2 regions of the Parasedimentitalea psychrophila genome follow, and region 1 is predicted to be linked to the other one. Evidence: riboswitches for the same ligand, from Rfam matches in the RefSeq annotation. Region 1 holds a riboswitch; the other holds the start of a gene.
The links. Region 1 has a riboswitch for thiamine pyrophosphate ahead of thiD (bifunctional hydroxymethylpyrimidine kinase/phosphomethylpyrimidine kinase). Riboswitches for the same ligand answer to the same signal wherever they lie in the genome.
Positions count from the first base shown of each region.

Region 2: linked by a shared signal. The riboswitch ahead of thiB (thiamine ABC transporter substrate binding subunit) and the one ahead of thiD (bifunctional hydroxymethylpyrimidine kinase/phosphomethylpyrimidine kinase) in region 1 are both predicted to bind thiamine pyrophosphate.

Region 1 covers NZ_CP127247.1:2,972,701-2,981,001, forward strand. The annotation lists gene QPJ95_RS14525 (HesA/MoeB/ThiF family protein) at 1-13, opposite strand, end outside; gene QPJ95_RS14530 (thiamine phosphate synthase) at 10-606, opposite strand; gene QPJ95_RS14535 (thiazole synthase) at 603-1,376, opposite strand; gene thiS (sulfur carrier protein ThiS) at 1,380-1,577, opposite strand; gene QPJ95_RS14545 (FAD-dependent oxidoreductase) at 1,561-2,556, opposite strand; gene thiD (bifunctional hydroxymethylpyrimidine kinase/phosphomethylpyrimidine kinase) at 2,559-3,365, opposite strand; TPP riboswitch at 3,427-3,527, opposite strand; gene QPJ95_RS14555 (malonate--CoA ligase) at 3,652-5,169, opposite strand; gene QPJ95_RS14560 (malonyl-CoA decarboxylase) at 5,181-6,428, opposite strand; gene QPJ95_RS14565 (TRAP transporter large permease) at 6,425-7,741, opposite strand; gene QPJ95_RS14570 (TRAP transporter small permease) at 7,741-8,289, opposite strand.
Region 2 covers NZ_CP127247.1:1,741,000-1,749,300, reverse strand. The annotation lists gene QPJ95_RS08420 (thiamine ABC transporter ATP-binding protein) at 1-138, opposite strand, end outside; gene QPJ95_RS08415 (thiamine/thiamine pyrophosphate ABC transporter permease ThiP) at 125-1,681, opposite strand; gene thiB (thiamine ABC transporter substrate binding subunit) at 1,657-2,634, opposite strand; TPP riboswitch at 2,666-2,760, opposite strand; gene QPJ95_RS08405 (hypothetical protein) at 3,017-3,802, shown strand; gene aroC (chorismate synthase) at 3,976-5,079, shown strand; gene QPJ95_RS08395 (AEC family transporter) at 5,082-6,026, shown strand; gene QPJ95_RS08390 (MerR family transcriptional regulator) at 6,040-6,456, opposite strand; gene QPJ95_RS08385 (cation transporter) at 6,529-7,155, shown strand; gene QPJ95_RS08380 (DMT family transporter) at 7,274-8,215, shown strand; gene QPJ95_RS08375 (branched-chain amino acid aminotransferase) at 8,291-8,301, opposite strand, start outside.

The sequences.
Region 1 (8,301 bases):
CGTAGCGGCTCATCTGGTCACCTCGATCCAGGTTTTGACCCGTGCGTCGGGATCTGCGTTCAGGGTGATGTCGGTGACCGCTGCCACCACATCGGCGCCAGCCGCAAAAGCCCCCGGCGCGCGGTCGACACCCATACCGCCAATGGCGATCAGAGGGGTGTCGCCGATCAGCGATTTCCACTCGGTCAGCTTTGCCAGCCCCTGCGGTTGCCATTTCATTTTCTTCAGGATGGTGGGGTAGACCGGGCCAAGGGCGATGTAATCCGGAGCCAGCGCCATAGCCCGGTCCAGCTCGGCGCGGTCATGGGTGCTGAGCCCCAGCCGCATCCCGGCCTTGCGGATGGCGGCGATGTCGGCACAGTCCAGATCCTCCTGTCCCAAGTGAATAAAGTCGCAGCCCTCGTCGAGGGCGATTTGCCAGTGATCATTGATCACCAGGGTGCAGCCCGCCGCCCGGCACAGATCCCGCGCGGCGATGATCTCGGCCCGCAGCTCCTCTGGGGCGGCATCCTTGATGCGCAGCTGCACCAGCTTGATCCCCAGCGGCAACAGCCGTCGCAGCCACTTGGTATCGTCGAAAATCGGGTAGAAACGATCCAGCCTCATGACAGAAACGCCTTGCCGATAACCGGGGTCGAGGGCGCCGCCATGTCGCGGGGCTCCATCGGGTCGGCCCGCGCGGCAAGCTGGCCGGCATGGATCGCAGCAGCAAAACCCTCGGCCATTTGCGCCGGGTCGCCGGCCCTGGCCACCGCAGTGTTCAACAGCACCGCATCAAAGCCCAGCTCCATCGCCTGCGCTGCCTGCGACGGCAGGCCCAGCCCGGCATCAATCACCAGTGGGGTATCGGGGAAATGAGCCCGCAGGGCGCGCAGGCCAAACAGGTTGTTCAACCCCATGCCAGAGCCAATCGGCGCCCCCCAGGGCATCAGCACCTGACAGCCAGCATTCAGCAGCCTGTCGGCGACCACCAGATCCTCGGTGGTGTAGGGGAACACCTGAAACCCGTCCTCAACCAGAATGCGCGCCGCCTCGACCAGACCAAAGACATCCGGCTGCAGGGTGTCTGCCTCGCCGATGACCTCAAGCTTGATCCATTTGGTGCCAAACACCTCGCGCGCCATATGGGCGGTGGTGACGGCCTCTTTGACGCTGTGGCAGCCGGCGGTATTGGGCAGCACCCGCACTCCAAGATCCCGGATCAGGGCCCAGAAATCCTGCCCCGCACGACCCGCACCGCTTTCCCGGCGCAGAGACACGGTGGCGACGCTGGCGCCACTGCGTTGAAAGGCCTCGGCCAGAATGGCGGGCGAGGGGAACTGAGCAGTGCCCAGCATCAGGCCATTGGCCAGCTTTGTTCCGTAGAAATCTCGCATCTCTCAACCTCCCTGCATCGGCGCCAGCACTTCAATCTGATCGCCGTCTTTCAGGTCCTGCCTCGTGCGCAGGGCCAGCGGCACAAAGGCGCCATTTACCGCTGTCGCGACAGTCGCGCTGCCAAAGCCTGCCTCGGCCAGCAGTTGCGCCAGGGTGGTGGCCAGGGTGCTGCGTGGTTTCCCGTTAAGCTGAATGTTCATGGATGTTCTCTTCTTGGTTTGTGCCAAAGATCATGTCGCCAACCCGGCGGCCAAAACCCGGGGCCAATAGATAGCCGTGCCGGTAAAATCCATTGACCCGGATCAGATTTCCGTCGCGCTGCACGCGCGGCAGATTGTCGGCAAAGGCGGGGCGGGTATCGACGCCGGTTTCCAGCACCTCAGCCTCGCCAAAGGCGGGGGACAGGGCGTAGGCGGCGCTGAGCATTTCCAGCAGCGAGCGCGCCGTCACATGGCTGCTGGCGCTGCTCTCAATCATGGTGGCGCCGACCATGAAAATGCCGTTGCCGCGTGGCACCACATACAGCGGGATGCGCGGATGCAGCAGGCGCAGGGTGCGCGACAGGCTGACATCCGGGCAGGACAGCATCAGCATCTCACCTTTGACACCGCGCAAATCACTCAGCACATCCCGCGCGCCATAGCCGCGGCAGTCGATGGTCAGCCCAAGCCTAGCACTGTCGGCCGGGTCGCGTTCGGCCTGGATGAAGTCCACCCCATCGGCCAAGAGCGACTGATGCAGGCAGGTGAGCGCAGAGCGCGGGCAGATATGGGCTTCGCTGGCAAACAACAGCCCGGCAGAAAAGCGATCCCCCAGATCGGGTTCCAGCGCGGCTATCTGGTCGCGGTCCACATGATCAAAATGGCTGGTGCGGCGGGCAAACTGGCGCAGCTGGCCCTGATCGCGGTGCTGCGACAGAACCAGAGATCCCTTTTGCTGCACCAACCCGGTCTTCTGCTGCCACCAGCTGGCCGCATCGCCGCCAAGGCGCAGCACCTCTGGCGCGGCGCTTTCGGCCTCGCAATAGGGGGCAAGCATACCGCCGGCCCACCACGAGCAGCTATGCGCGCCGGGGGCGCCACCCCGGTCGTAAAGCTGAACATGGGCGCCTCGGTCGCGCAATTCGCGGGCGACACAGAGCCCGACAACGCCGGCGCCGATGATGGTGATCTCAACCATGATTAGCTCCAGACCGCGTAGAAGTGATGCACCGGCCCATGGCCGCTGCCGATGGTCAGCTGATCCGCAGCGATGATCGCCTGTTGCAAATAGCCATGCGCCGCCGTCACTGCCGCCGGTAGTGGCAAGCCCTGTGCCAGCTGCGCCGCTATGGCTGCGGAATAGGTGCAGCCGGTGCCATGGGTGTTGCGGGTGTTGACGCGGGGCGCTGACAGAAGCAGTGGCGCTGTGGGTCCGGCCAGCAATAGATCGGTACAGGTGACCCCGGTGCTGTGACCGCCCTTCATCAGCACTGCTTTGGGGCCGAGCGCCAGCAGCGCGCGGGCCTGATCCTCCTGGCTGGTCAGATCCTGCGCGACATCACGGCCCAGCAGGCAGGCGGCCTCGGGCAGGTTGGGGGTTAGCAGATCAGCGCGTGGCAGCAGCTCGGATTTCAGGGCCTCAACGGCGTCCTCTTGCAGCAGCGCGTCGCCGGATTTGGCAATCATCACCGGGTCCAGAATGACCATACCGTCGTAACCAGACAGCGCATTGGCGACGGTTCGGATGATCGCCGGCGAAAACAACATGCCGAGCTTGATCACCTGCGGTTTCAGGTCCGACAGCACCGCGTCGATTTGCGCCCGCACCACATCCGCGGGGATCGCGTGCACGGCGGTGACTTTGCAGGTGTTCTGCGCGGTGACAGCTGTGATGACGCTGGCGCCATAGACATGATTGGCTGAAAACGCCTTGAGATCGGCCTGTATACCGGCCCCGCCACCGCTGTCCGAGCCAGCGATTGTCAATGCAATGGGTGTCGTTTTCATTCTGCGCCCTTCGTAAAAACAAGGGCAAGGCAGCACAGGAAACGAGAGTCAGGGCGCCACATAAACGCATCGATCCGTTCCCTACGCCGGTATTGCCCGGATCAGGTTCGACGGGTCGATGCAAGCATCTCTCAGCCCTTAAGGGCCCCCCGACGGATTGGCTGTGGTTTAGTGAATACAAGGAGAGCATGCAAGCGGTTCACGCCTGCATGCTCTGGATGACGACCGATTCCGCCCGAGGGCTCGGTTCGAAATACGGTCGAAACACTGTTGTTTTTATGACCCGTTATTGCGCGGCGAACAACCGGCTATATTCCTCACGCAGGAGGTTTTTTTGCACCTTTCCCATGGTGTTTCGCGGCAGTTCCGGCAGCACGATCAACTTTTTGGGGTGCTTGAAGCGGGCCAGTGAGTCGCCCACGGTGGCGCTGATCGCCTGCAAATCCGGCCCGGTTTCATCGCTGGCGACAAGAAAACCGACAACGGTTTCGCCAAAGTCGGGGTGCGGCACGCCGATCACCGCGCTTTCCAATACGCCGGGTTGGTCGTCCAGAACCAGTTCGACCTCTTTGGGATAAATGTTGTAGCCGCCTGAGATGATTAGGTCTTTGTTGCGTCCGACAATCTGCACATAGCCCTGCGCATCAATCACCCCCAGATCGCCGGTGATGAAAAACCCATTCGCGCGCAGCTCTTCGGCGGTTTTTTCCGGCATCTGCCAGTAGCCTTGAAAGACGTTGGGCCCGCGCACCTCGATCTGGCCGATCTCGCCATCTGGCAGAGTGTCGCCGGTGGCGGTATCGGTGATTTTCAGCTCCACCCCCGGCAAGGGTCTGCCAACCGTGCCGGCGCGGCGTTCGCCATCGTAGGGGTTCGAGGTGTTCATATTGGTTTCGGTCATGCCATAGCGTTCCAGAATGCGATGGGTGGTGCGGCTCTCGAACTGGATATGGGTATCGGCCAATAGCGGCGCACTGCCCGAGATGAACAGCCGCATGTGGCGGGTCAGCTGCTTGGTAAAGCGGGCGTCATCCAGCAACCGGGTATAAAAGGTCGGCACCCCCATCATGACCGTGGCAGGGCCTAGGTTTTCGATCACCTGATCGCAATTGAACCGGGGCAGAAAGATCATTGAACCACCGGCCAGCAGGGTGACGTTTGTGGCGACAAACAGCCCGTGGGTGTGAAAGATCGGCAAGGCGTGCAGCAGCACGTCGCGATCGGTGAACTGCCAGTAATCGACCAGGGTTTCGGCATTGGACAGCAGGTTTTGCTGGCTCAGCATGGCGCCCTTGGAGCGCCCCGTGGTGCCCGAGGTATAGAGAAAGGCGGCCAGGTCATCCAGCTGTCTGGCAACGGTGGGAAAGCCGTCAGGTTTGGTTGCGGCCAGGGTGGTGAGCGAACCAGTGCCATCGGCATCCAGCGTTTCCAGCAGCGCCCCGGCGGCTTGGGCGACGGGCGCAAGAGCCGCCCGATTGACGCTGTCGCAGACCAGCAGTTTGGCGCCGCTGTTCTCCACAAAATACGAGACCTCGGCTGCGGTATAGGCGGTGTTGAGCGGCAGAAACACGATGCCTGCCTGCACGCAGGCGGCATAGATCGCCAGCGCCTGCGGTGATTTCTCAACCTGAACCGCCAGCCGCTCACCCGGCGCGACCCCGGCGTCGCGCAACACATGCGCATAGCGCGCCGCCATGCACAGGAAATCGTCATGGGTCACCGAGCTGCCATCCGTCAGATGCAGAAACGGCGTGGTTTTGCCGGCGTAGCGACCAAAGAGAGTGTCATAGAGAGGGTTGGTCATCGAAAGTGTCCTCATGTGTCTTGCAGTTGGGCGGCGGCGCTCAGGGCGGTAACTTCGGCGGATGCGACTACGGTATGGGCCGAGGCAAATTGTTCGTGGTTCTGCGATATCAGCGGCAGGTCATAGAGATAATTCACCATTGCGCCACCGGATTGTGCCAGACCGTTTTCCGACAGGTCGGCGCCGGCGTGGACCGCGTGGATCAGGGCGCCATTGCCCAGATGGAAACGCGCCACCGGATCATAGGGCGCGCCGTTGGGACGTTTGGCGGTCAACAGGTAATGGGCGGCGATCTTGCGCTGCTGCTCGGCATCCCTCGCGTCGGTCGGCGCTCCGGCCTGCTCCAGCCAGCGGTTCAGGCCGGGAATCGGCGACAGGGTGACAAAGGTTTTCAGGTTGGGCAATTCGCGCGACAGATCGGCAACCACCTGTTTGATCAGCGAGTTTCCGAACGAGATCCCGGCCAGTCCGGCCTGACAGTTGGAGATCGAGTAGAACACCGCGGTGTCGGCGGCCTGTGCCGCGATATTGTCGCGCTCATCCGCCAGCAGCCCCTGCACCGATGCGGGTATGCCTTTGGTCAGGGCGACCTCGACAAAAATCAGCGGCTCATCCGGCATTGCCGGGTGAAAAAAGCCAAAACAGCGCCGGTCGGCAGGTTGCAGGCGGCGGCGCAGATCGTCCCAGCTGTGAATGGCATGCACCGCCTCATAGGCGATGATCTTGTCGAGAATGTCCGCCGGGCTTTGCCAGCTGATCGGCCGCAGCACCAGAAAGCCGAGATTGAACCAGGAGGCGAACAGGTGCCGCAGATCCAGATCGACCACCGCCAGTTGCGGGTGGTCTCGGGTCAGTTTCAGCAGGTCCTTGCGCATCTCGACCAGCTGCTTGGTGGCGCCTGGCACCTGGTTCAACCGGCGCGCCAGTTCCTGGCGCCGCGGTTCAGAGGCCGCCATGAAATGTTGGTAGGTGGATTTGCTGGGCTCAGCCGAATAGGCCTCTAAGGCGCTTGATACTTCATCGGGGATAATGCCCAGATGATCCGTCAGGTAGGTAAAGAACGCGTGCCTTCCGTCCCCGTCCATAGCCGCGTAACTGTCGAGGATATGCCGGGCGAGGACCATGCCGGAGACCTCGCCCGAGCTGCTTAACAGATCGCTGCACAGCTCGTCGATAGAGCGGCCCTGATGGTCGGGTTCCGAGGCACCGCGATAGCGGCGCTCAAACACCGTGTTCAGAAGATCCGCAAGAAAGCTCATAACCGGGCCCCCATGACTGCGTCTGGCAACCAGGTCGCAAGACCGGGGAACAGGCAGAGCAGCACAATCGCCAGCACCATACAGGCCACATAGGGCAGTGAGCCCAAAAGTATAGTTTTGAGCGAGATGTCAGGGGCAATGCCGCTGATCACATAGAGGTTCAGACCGACCGGCGGCGAGATCAACCCGATCTCCATATTGATGGTCAAAATCACCGCAAACCAGATCGGGTCAAAGCCCGCTGTGATGATGATCGGCAGCAGGATCGGCGCCGCCATCAGGATCACCGCAACCGGCGGCAGGAAGAAGCCGGCGATCAGCAGGAATACGTTCACCGCGCCCATCAGCACCCAGCGGTTCACCTCCAGCGTACCGATCCATTCGGCAATCGACTGGGTGATATAGAGGCTGGACAGCATGTAGGAAAACACCCCCGCAGCGGCGATGATGAACAGGATCATCACGCTTTCCCTGGTGCTGTCGCGCAGCACCACCCAGAGATCGCGCGGATGCCACAGCTTGTAGATCACCACGGCGATGATCAGGCAGAGCAGGGCGCCCACAGCAGCGGTTTCCGACGGGGTGGCGATGCCGCCATACATGGCATAGAGCACGCCGAGAATGATCGCCAGAAAGGGCAGCACCCGGGGCAGCACTTCAAAGCGTTCGCGCCACGTATAGCTGCGGCCGTTCAGCAGGTTGGGATCGCCGGATTTCCAGGTGGCATAGAGCGACCAGGCCATGAACAGGCCCACCAACAGCAAGCCGGGGATGACGCCTGCCAGAAACAGGCGGCCAATCGAGGTCTCGGTGGCAATGCCATAGACAATCATGGTGACCGAGGGCGGGATCAGGATACCCAGGGTGCCGCCGGCGGCAATCGACCCGGCGGCAACGCCGTCCGGGTAGCCGCGCTTGCGCATCTCGGGGATGCCCATCTTGCCAATGGCGGCGCAGGTGGCCGGGCTAGAGCCGGACATGGCGGCAAACAGTGCACAGGCACCAAGGTTGGATATCACCAGCCCGCCGGGAATACGGGTGAGCCAGCGCTCCAGCGCCTCGTACAGATCAGCACCGGCGCGGGTTGACGAGATGCTGGAGCCCATGATGATGAACATCGGGATCGACAGCAGGGCAAAGTTGTCCAGCTTGCCGAACAGGATTTCCGGCATCAGCTCCAGCGAGCGCATACCGTCGAAAATCACCAGAAACCCGCCGGATACGATCAGCAGGCCAAGGCCGACCGAGACGCCGGAAAACAGCACCAGAATGGTGGCAATGGCGACAATGGCGCCTAAATACAGCGGATCCATCAGCGATCCTCCAGACCAAAGGGTTGATCAACTTTGACAATGAGGGCGACCAGATCGGCAATCAGTTGCAGCAGAAATAGGGCAAAGCCAACCGGCAGCGACAGATAGGGGATCCACAGGCGCACCCCCCAGATGGTGTCCGAGTGCCAGTTGCGGGCCCAGGCAAAATGCCAGTACTCATAGCCGTACCACAGCATGATGGCGACAATCACAATCGACGCTGACAGGGTGACGATGGCCAGCACCATGCGCGCCGGTTTCGGCAGCATCAGCGGGATCAGATCGACGTTCACGTGACCCCGCAGGCGCTGCACATAGGGCAGCCCGATCAGGGTGGCTGAGATCACCAGATAGATCACCGCTTCGGTCTGCCAGATGGTGGATCCGTTCAGCACGAAGCGCACAAAGATCATTTGGCAGGTGATCGCCACGGCGGCGACAATCATTGCCGCCGAGATCCATCCGGCAAGTGTTGAGATAGCAGCTACGGCACGCAGGAATGGATTGTTCCCTGCCTGCGCCGCAGCGGCTGAGCTATGGCCAGCCATTACGTCTTCCTT
Region 2 (8,301 bases), 1.2 Mb from region 1:
GGCCACAGCCTCAATCAGGGTGGACTTGCCCGCGCCGGAGGGACCGATCACCGCAACCCGGCTGCCGGTGGCGATGGTCAGGTCGGCGTGCAAAGAGAAGCCGCCGTTCTCGATCAGACAGTTCTCAAGCCTCAGCATGCCAGCGGCCTCCACGATCCAAAATCCAAAACGCCGCCATCGACAGCGCCAGCAGCAGTAGCGCCGCCCCGGCCGCTGCCTCCATCCGGTAGGCGCCCATCAAGCGGTAAACCTGCAGTGGCAGGGTGGCAAATTCGGGGTCGGCGAACAGGGCAATCACCCCGAGGTCGCCCATCGACAGCGCCGCCGCCAGTCCAGCGGCAAAGCCAATCTGCGGGCGCATCCGTGGCAGCAGCACCCGCCAGACAAAGGCCAAGCCTCGCATATCAAGCGACAGCGCCAGGCGGCCATAACGCCCCACCACGGCCCGCGCCCGAGGCACCAGTATGCGCAGCGCAAAAGGCAACGCCATCACCGCATTGACCAGCGCCGTCACCGGCAGCGCCAGCGCAAACGGATCGGCAATGGGGTAGATCACGATGAACAGCCCGGTGCCGATCACTAGGGGCGAGGCCGCGAGGCCCAGGATGCCCGCCACCTCGATCATACCGCCGCGGCCCAGCGCCACGGCGGTGGCCATCGGTAGAGCCAGCAGTAGCAACACAACCGTGCTCAGCGCCGCCACCATGATCGAATTCAGCGCCGCCATCCAGACCGCCCCGGTCAAGGTCAGTATCCCCGGCAGCCCCGCCAGCACGATGGCCGACAAAGGGAGCAGCAGGAACCCGGCAGCCAGCACAATCCACAGCCCATCCACAAGACGCGCCGCAGCAGTGCTGCCATCCCAGCGTTGCAATGGGCGGTCCAGCCCGGTGCCAAACCCCTCACCCGCCGCGACCCTGACCGCCACCAGCGCCGCCGCGCCGGTCAGGATCAGTTGCAGGCCCGACAGCAGCGCGGCGCGGCCAAGGTCAAAGTCAAACCGAAACGCCTGATAGATTGCCAGCTCGATGGTGGTGGCCCGTGGCCCGCCACCCAGGGTCAGCGCCACCGCAAAGCTGGACAGGCAGATGGCAAACACCACCGCCAAAGCGCCGGGCACAATACGTTTCAGCATCGGATATTCCAACAGCTGCCGCATCGCCCGCGCATCGGCGCCCAGTTGCGCCGCCAGCCGGAACCGTTCGGCGGGGATTTCCTGCCAGCCCTGCAACACCAGCCGGGTTGCCAGTGGCAGGTTGAAAAACACATGTGCCAGAACCACACCGTGCAACCCGTAGATCTGCACCGGCTCCAGCCCCAGCAGCGCCAGCCCGCTGCTAAACCAGCCTGCCCGACCAAACACTGTCAACAGACCGAGGATCGCAACAATAACCGGCAGGATGAACGGCGCGCCCAGCAGTGATATCAGCAGCCGGCGACCCCTAAAGCGGCGCCGTGCCAGGGCGCGTGCAACCGGGATCGCCAGCGCCACACTCAGCCCTGCCGACAGGCAAGCCTGGATCAGGGTGAAGCGCAACGCCGCCCAATCACTGCTGCCCAAGCCGCGACCGGGTTCGGCGCGCAGGGCGACAGCCGCCAGAGTCCCAAGGATCAGCGCTGCCACCAAAATGGCGGCGCCAATCCCCAGTCTCGGGCTTACTGGCTGAGCGCAGTCAGCCATTCGTCCAATGCAACATCCCGAAGGGAGGCCGCCTCGTCTTCACTCAGCAGCAGTGATTTGCCCGGCTGCACCAGGGTTTCAAAACCAGCAGGCAGGCCCGCCGCAGGGGTCACCGCCGGATACATCCAGTTGGTGGTCGGGATGATCGACTGGAACGCATCGGAGACCATGAAGTCCAGGAACTGATCGGCCAGCTCGGGCTGATCACTGGCGGCCAGCTTACCGGCAACCTCAACCTGCACGTAATGCCCTTCGTCAAACAGCGCCGCAGCCTTGGAGGCGTCCTCCTCGGCGATCAGGTGATAGGCTGGCGAAGTGGTATAAGACAGCACCATGTCGGCCTCGCCCTCCAAGAACAGCCCATAGGCTTCGGACCAGCCTTTGGTGACGGTGACGATATTGTCCGACAGATCAGCCCAGATCGCCGGTGCATCGTCACCATAAGCCGCCTTGACCCACATCAGCAGGCCCAGACCAGGGGTGGAGGAGCGTGGATCCTGAATGACGATTTTCGCGTCACTTGCGGCAAGATCCTTGAAATTTGCAGGTGCGGCCGCATCGGCGTTATGCACAAATGAGAAATAGCCCCAGTCATAGGGCGCAAAGGTTTTGTCGTTCCACTCGATCGGCAACGTGTAGTCGGCGCTCACCGCATGGTCGGCAAACAGACCTGTTGCCTTGGCGGCGGCGGTCAGATTGGTATCCAGCCCCAGAACCACATCGGCATCCGAACGTGCGCCTTCCAGCCTGATCCGCGCCAGCAGGGCGGCGCCATCGCCGGCCCCGACCAGTTTCAAATCACAGCCACAGATCTTTTCAAAGGCCTCTTCCACCGCCGGGCCGGGGCCCCAATCGGAAACAAAGCTGTCATAGGTATAAACGGTCAGTTCGGGCACGTCGGCATTTGCCGCTGTGGTGCTCAACAGTCCCGCTGCAAGTACAAGATACTTCATGGCATCCTCCATTGCGGCGTTGGGCAAGGGGGATGTGTTCCCAGACCTTCCCTCCGCCGGTGTTAGCCGGTTCAGGTTCAACGGGTTTGATCTCAGCAGGTCTGACCTGCACCCCGAGGTGGGGCGAGACCTAGGCGGCATGGGGCATAAAGGCAAGCGGGATCACACGACAGACCACAAGACTTTGCCACCGGGCCGGACGGGGCCGTGACGGGGCAAAACCGCTTGGGTTTCGGTGATGGGGCGCAAGGGTCAGCCTCCGGATCGCCAAAACGGCGGATCTCAAACCGGGGAGAAAAAAATTGATGGTGGGGAATTCAATAGCTTGCCAATGATGTCCATACATCCTAATTGCCGTGGAGCAAAAAATTAAGAAAGCTCAATGATTAACAAGACCTTACTGGCTGTTGCCATCATCGGTTCCTCCAGTGGCCTTAGCGCCGCTGAGTTCAATGGCGCCGAGTTTACACTTGGTTACAGCCGCCTGTCCGAGGGTGGTTATTCTCTCAACACCAATGATCTCGGCGCATCTGGCAGCCTGTCATTCGGCGAAACATTCGTGCTGGATGGCGGTATTGCCTATTCCCGCGTGGGGTCTGGTTCGGATGATTTAGACCTGACCGTTCTGTCACTGTCTGGCGACTACACGGGCTTTGAAAATGCAACCGCCGGTGCGTTCCTGGATGTCTCCCGCCTGTCTGGTGATGGGGGTTCCTATGGGATTTATCACTACGGTGTGCAGGGAAGCTACAACGTTCAGAATGTTGTCTTCAGCGGATACCTGGGCCGCGGCGATTCAAGCGATATGGGTCTGAAAAGCACAGTTGGTGGCGTGACCGCCAACTACGCTTTTGCCAACGGGCTCGACATAGGCGCATATTTTGACCGTGAATACATTGATGACATTTTCGGCCTCAGCGACTATGGTGTTTCCTTTGGCTATGACCTGTCGGCAAATACCCCAGTCCCAGCATATCTGAATGCCAGCTTTGGACGGTATGAACTTGACGGCTACCCCAGGGATCAAATGCGCCTGTCGCTGACTGTTCCGCTGGGCCGCGAAGCCAGCAAGGGCCGCAAGCCCCTACACGGCCACTCGACCTTTTCGACTGTTATTGGCTCTTTGATGGGCGCTCTGACGATGGACCCTCCGCCCCCCCCCCCTTAATCCCGGTCCTTTCTTCAAAAACCATTTCCCCCGGCTTTCGGATGACCGCTTCTGTTCTTTCAGGAGCGGCCATTTTTTTGTGCAGGGTCCAGACTAGAATCGGAGGGTCAGCCAATACCCCTTGAGACAGCAGCGCAGCGAGGCTAAGCACGTCGGACAAAGGAGCCTGCCCCATGTCGATGAATAGCTTTGGCCATCTCTTCCGTTTCACCACCTGGGGCGAAAGCCACGGCCCGGCGCTGGGGGCCACGGTTGACGGATGCCCGCCCAATGTGCCGCTGGAGCCGGACATGCTGCAGGCATGGCTGGACAAGCGCCGCCCCGGTCAGAACAAGAACATGACCCAGCGCAACGAGCCCGATGCGGTGAAAATCCTGTCGGGGGTGTTTGAGGGCAAGACAACCGGCACCCCGATCCAGCTGATGATCGAAAACACCGACCAGCGCTCCAAGGATTATGGCGATATCGCCAATACCTTTCGGCCCGGCCACGCCGATATCACCTATTACCAGAAATACGGCAACCGCGACTATCGCGGTGGCGGCCGCAGCTCGGCCCGTGAAACAGCAGCCCGGGTTGCGGCTGGCGGGATTGCCCGCGAGGCAATCAAAGCCCTGATCCCCGGACTGGAGATCAAGGGCTATATGGTGGCGATGGGAGAGATGGAGATCGACCGCTCGCGGTTCGACTGGGACGCCATCGACAAAAACGATTTCTGGATCCCCGATGCGGCTGCGGTGCAGGGTTGGGAGGATTATCTGCAAGATCTGCGCAAGGACCATGATTCTGTCGGTGCCATTGTCGAGATTGTAGCCCGCGGCGTGCCTGCCGGCATCGGTGCGCCGATCTATAGCAAGCTCGACACTGAACTGGCGGCAGCGATGATGTCGATCAACGCTGTCAAAGGCGTCGAGATTGGCGAAGGCATGAATGCCGCGCGGCTGAAGGGCTCAGAAAACGCCGATGAAATCTTTCGTGGCAACGATGGCTCACCGGTCTATTCCTCGAACCATTCGGGCGGCATCCTGGGCGGGATCTCCAGCGGTCAGGACATTGTGGTGCGGTTTGCCGTCAAGCCAACCTCGTCGATCCTGACCCCGCGCCAGTCGATCCGCAAGGACGGCTCCTCGGCCGAGGTGATCACCAAGGGCCGCCACGACCCCTGCGTCGGCATCCGCGCGGTGCCGGTGGGAGAGGCGATGATGGCCTGTGTCATTCTGGACCATCTGTTGTTGCACCGGGGACAGATCGGCGAAAACCAAGGGGTAATCGGCTAGTCATGGCAACCATTCTGGCGATTACGTTCCCGATCTATGCCACCATCGGATTGGGCTACCTGATTGTCTATAAGGGATGGTTCAGCGCCGCTGAAATGCGCAGTTTCGGGCAATATGTGATGAATATTGCCCTGCCGGCGCTGCTGTTCAATGCGGTATCGTCGCGCGACATAAGCGACATATTTCAACCGGATTACATGCTGGTCTATGGCCTCGGCGGGCTGGCGACCATTGGGTTTTCCTATGCGCTGTTCAGCCTGGGAAACCTCGACCCAAAGCGGCGAGCACTTGGGGTCATGGGATCGACCTGCCCAAACAGTGCCTTCATCGGATTTCCAATCATGCTGTTGCTGTTTCCCGATCTGGCCAGCAGCGTCCTGACCCTGAACTTTCTGGTCGAAACCCTGCTGTTGGTTCCGATCTGCCTGGTGCTGATGGAGCTGGCCGACAGCGACAACACCCAGCCGGCGTACCAACAGTTTGGCACTGCCCTGCTGAAACTGCTCCGTATGCCGCTGATGATCGGTCTGTTGCTTGGGCTGGCGGCGTCGCTGATTGATCTGTCACTGCCCGCCCCGGTTGGCCGGTTTATCCAAATGCTGGCGGCCTCGGCCGGAGCGCTGTCACTGGTGGTCATCGGAGGGTCACTGGTTGGGCTGCCACTGCATGGCAACCGAAGTCTGGCGGCGCAGATCACCGGCATCAAACTCATTCTGCATCCGGCTCTGGTGGGGCTTGCGGTGATCATTCTGACGTTCTTTGGGCTGATCCAGCTTAGCCCGGAGATGCGCAGCGCGGTGATCATATCGGCCGCGATGCCAATGTTTGGCTCTTATACGGTGTTTGCCCAGAAGCTGAAACTGCAGGGGGCGGCCAGCCTTGCAGTGCTGGGCGCCACCACAGGCGCCTTTGTCACGCTCAGCCTGTTTCTACTCTGGCTGACCTGAGCCACGCCACAGTCTAGTCATGGGCGCTGGTGCATTGGCTGTGATCGCCCAGCGCCGTCAGCACCCGACACTGGCCACCGTTGCCACCGTCACACAGGTGACTGATCCGCTCCAGTTCAGTCGCCAATTGTTGCAGCTTGGCAATTCGGGCCTGAACATTGACCAACTGGCTGGCCGCAATACGGTCGGCCTCGGCGCAATCTGTGCCCAGATCGCCATTCAGCCGCATCAGAGCCCGGATATCGTCCAGCCCAAAACCCAGATCTCGGGCGTGTTTGATGAACCCCAATGTCTCTTTGCCGTGCTGATCATAGCGCCGCTGATTGCCCGCATTGCGCCCCGGAGCACGCAGCAAACCGATGTCTTCGTAATAGCGGATGGTCGGCACCTTAACCCCGGTGGCCTTGGACATTGCGCCAATGGAATACATTATTAAACCTCTTGAACCTCTAGGGACTAGAGCAATTACATTGACCTCGAATCAGACAAAAGGACAAGTGAAATGGCAGGATGCTGCGGCCATAACGCCCAATTTGATGGGGTTTCGGCGGATTATAAACGAAGGTTATGGCTGGTGATCGCCATCAATGCGGCCATGTTTGGGGTCGAGATGAGTGCCGGTCAGATGTCCGGCAGTCAGGCGCTCAAGGCGGATGCGCTGGATTTTCTCGGCGACGCGCTGACCTATGGTATTTCGCTGGCGGTGATCGGCGCCACCCTGCGCACCCGCTCGCTGGCCGCGATGGGCAAGGGCATCAGCCTGCTGCTGATGGGGCTGTGGGTGTTTGGCTCCACCGTCTATTCGGTGTTCTACATTGGGGTGCCGCAGGCGCAGATCATGGGCTCGATTGGCTTTATGGCACTCACCGCCAACCTTGCCTCGGTGATGATTCTAGCGCGCTACAAAGACGGTGACGCCAATGTGCGGTCGGTCTGGCTGTGTTCGCGCAATGACGCCATCGGCAACGTCGCGGTGATGATCGCGGCGCTGGGGGTCTGGGGCACCGCCTCTGGCTGGCCGGACCTGATAGTGGCCGGTATCATGGCTGGATTGTTCCTCAGTTCCGCCTTCCAAATTCTGCTGCAAGCGCTCAGGGAACAAAAGACAGAGGCCGCTCACGCCCATTAATCAGGCTCTAATAAGGTGATATCGTATATCAGAAGGGATCAATGGGATGAGCAGGCCCGGCTTATCGGGGTGAATTCAGCCCATTGATCTTTGCCGCCGCGGGGCGCAGGGTCGCGGCATGGTAAAATCGTTAACATCGCATCGACCACTGCTGGCCGTTGGCCTTAAGGTCGCCGCCATCGGGCTGTTCACCACCATGGCAGCGATCATCAAAGCCACCGCCGAACATGTCACCGCCGGTGAGGCGGTTTTCTTTCGGTCGCTGTTTGCTATTCCGATCATCGTGATCTGGCTGATGATGCGCGGGGAGTTGCGCCACGGGCTGATTGCGAAAAACCCTATGGGCCATGTCTGGCGCGGGGTGCTGGGGACATCTGCGATGGGCCTGACCTTTACCGGGTTGGGGATGCTGCCGCTGCCCGAAGTCACCGCAATCGGATTTGCAACACCCATTTTCACCCTGATCCTGGCGGCGGTGTTTCTCGGCGAGACCATCCGCCTGATCCGCATCAGCGCCGTTATCGTTGGTCTGGCCGGGGTGCTGGTGATGATCTGGCCACGGCTAAGCGGCGGAGTGGACACCGGCGACACCGCCACGCTGGGCGCTATTTTGATCCTGATTGCCACCATCGCGCGGGCCATGGTGCAGATCCATATCCGGCAATTGGTGCAGACCGAGCACACCGCCGCCATCGTGTTCTATTTTTCGATCACCGCCACCGGCCTGTCGCTGCTGACCCTGCCGTTTGGCTGGCAGGTGCCAAACTGGACCGTTCTTTCGATGCTGGTTGCCAGCGGATTTATCGGTGGAGTGGCGCAGATCCTGGTGACCTCGTCTTACCGCTTTGCCCCGGCGTCAATGCTGGCACCCTATGATTATGCCTCGATGCTGTTTGCCATCATCATCGGCTATGTCTGGTTCGCCGAGCTGCCAACTCTGGTGATGCTGGCCGGCGCCACATTGGTCATTGCGGGCAATGGGCTGGTGATCTGGCGCGAAAGCCGTCTGGGAGTGGTGCGTGGCAAAGCCCGGCCAATGATCGACCCCAAGGGGGGATAATCGGCTCTAATAAGGCCTAATGCAAAACGGGCACCACACCGGGCGCCCGTTTTCTATCTCTATTTCGACCAGGAATCAGGCCCGAA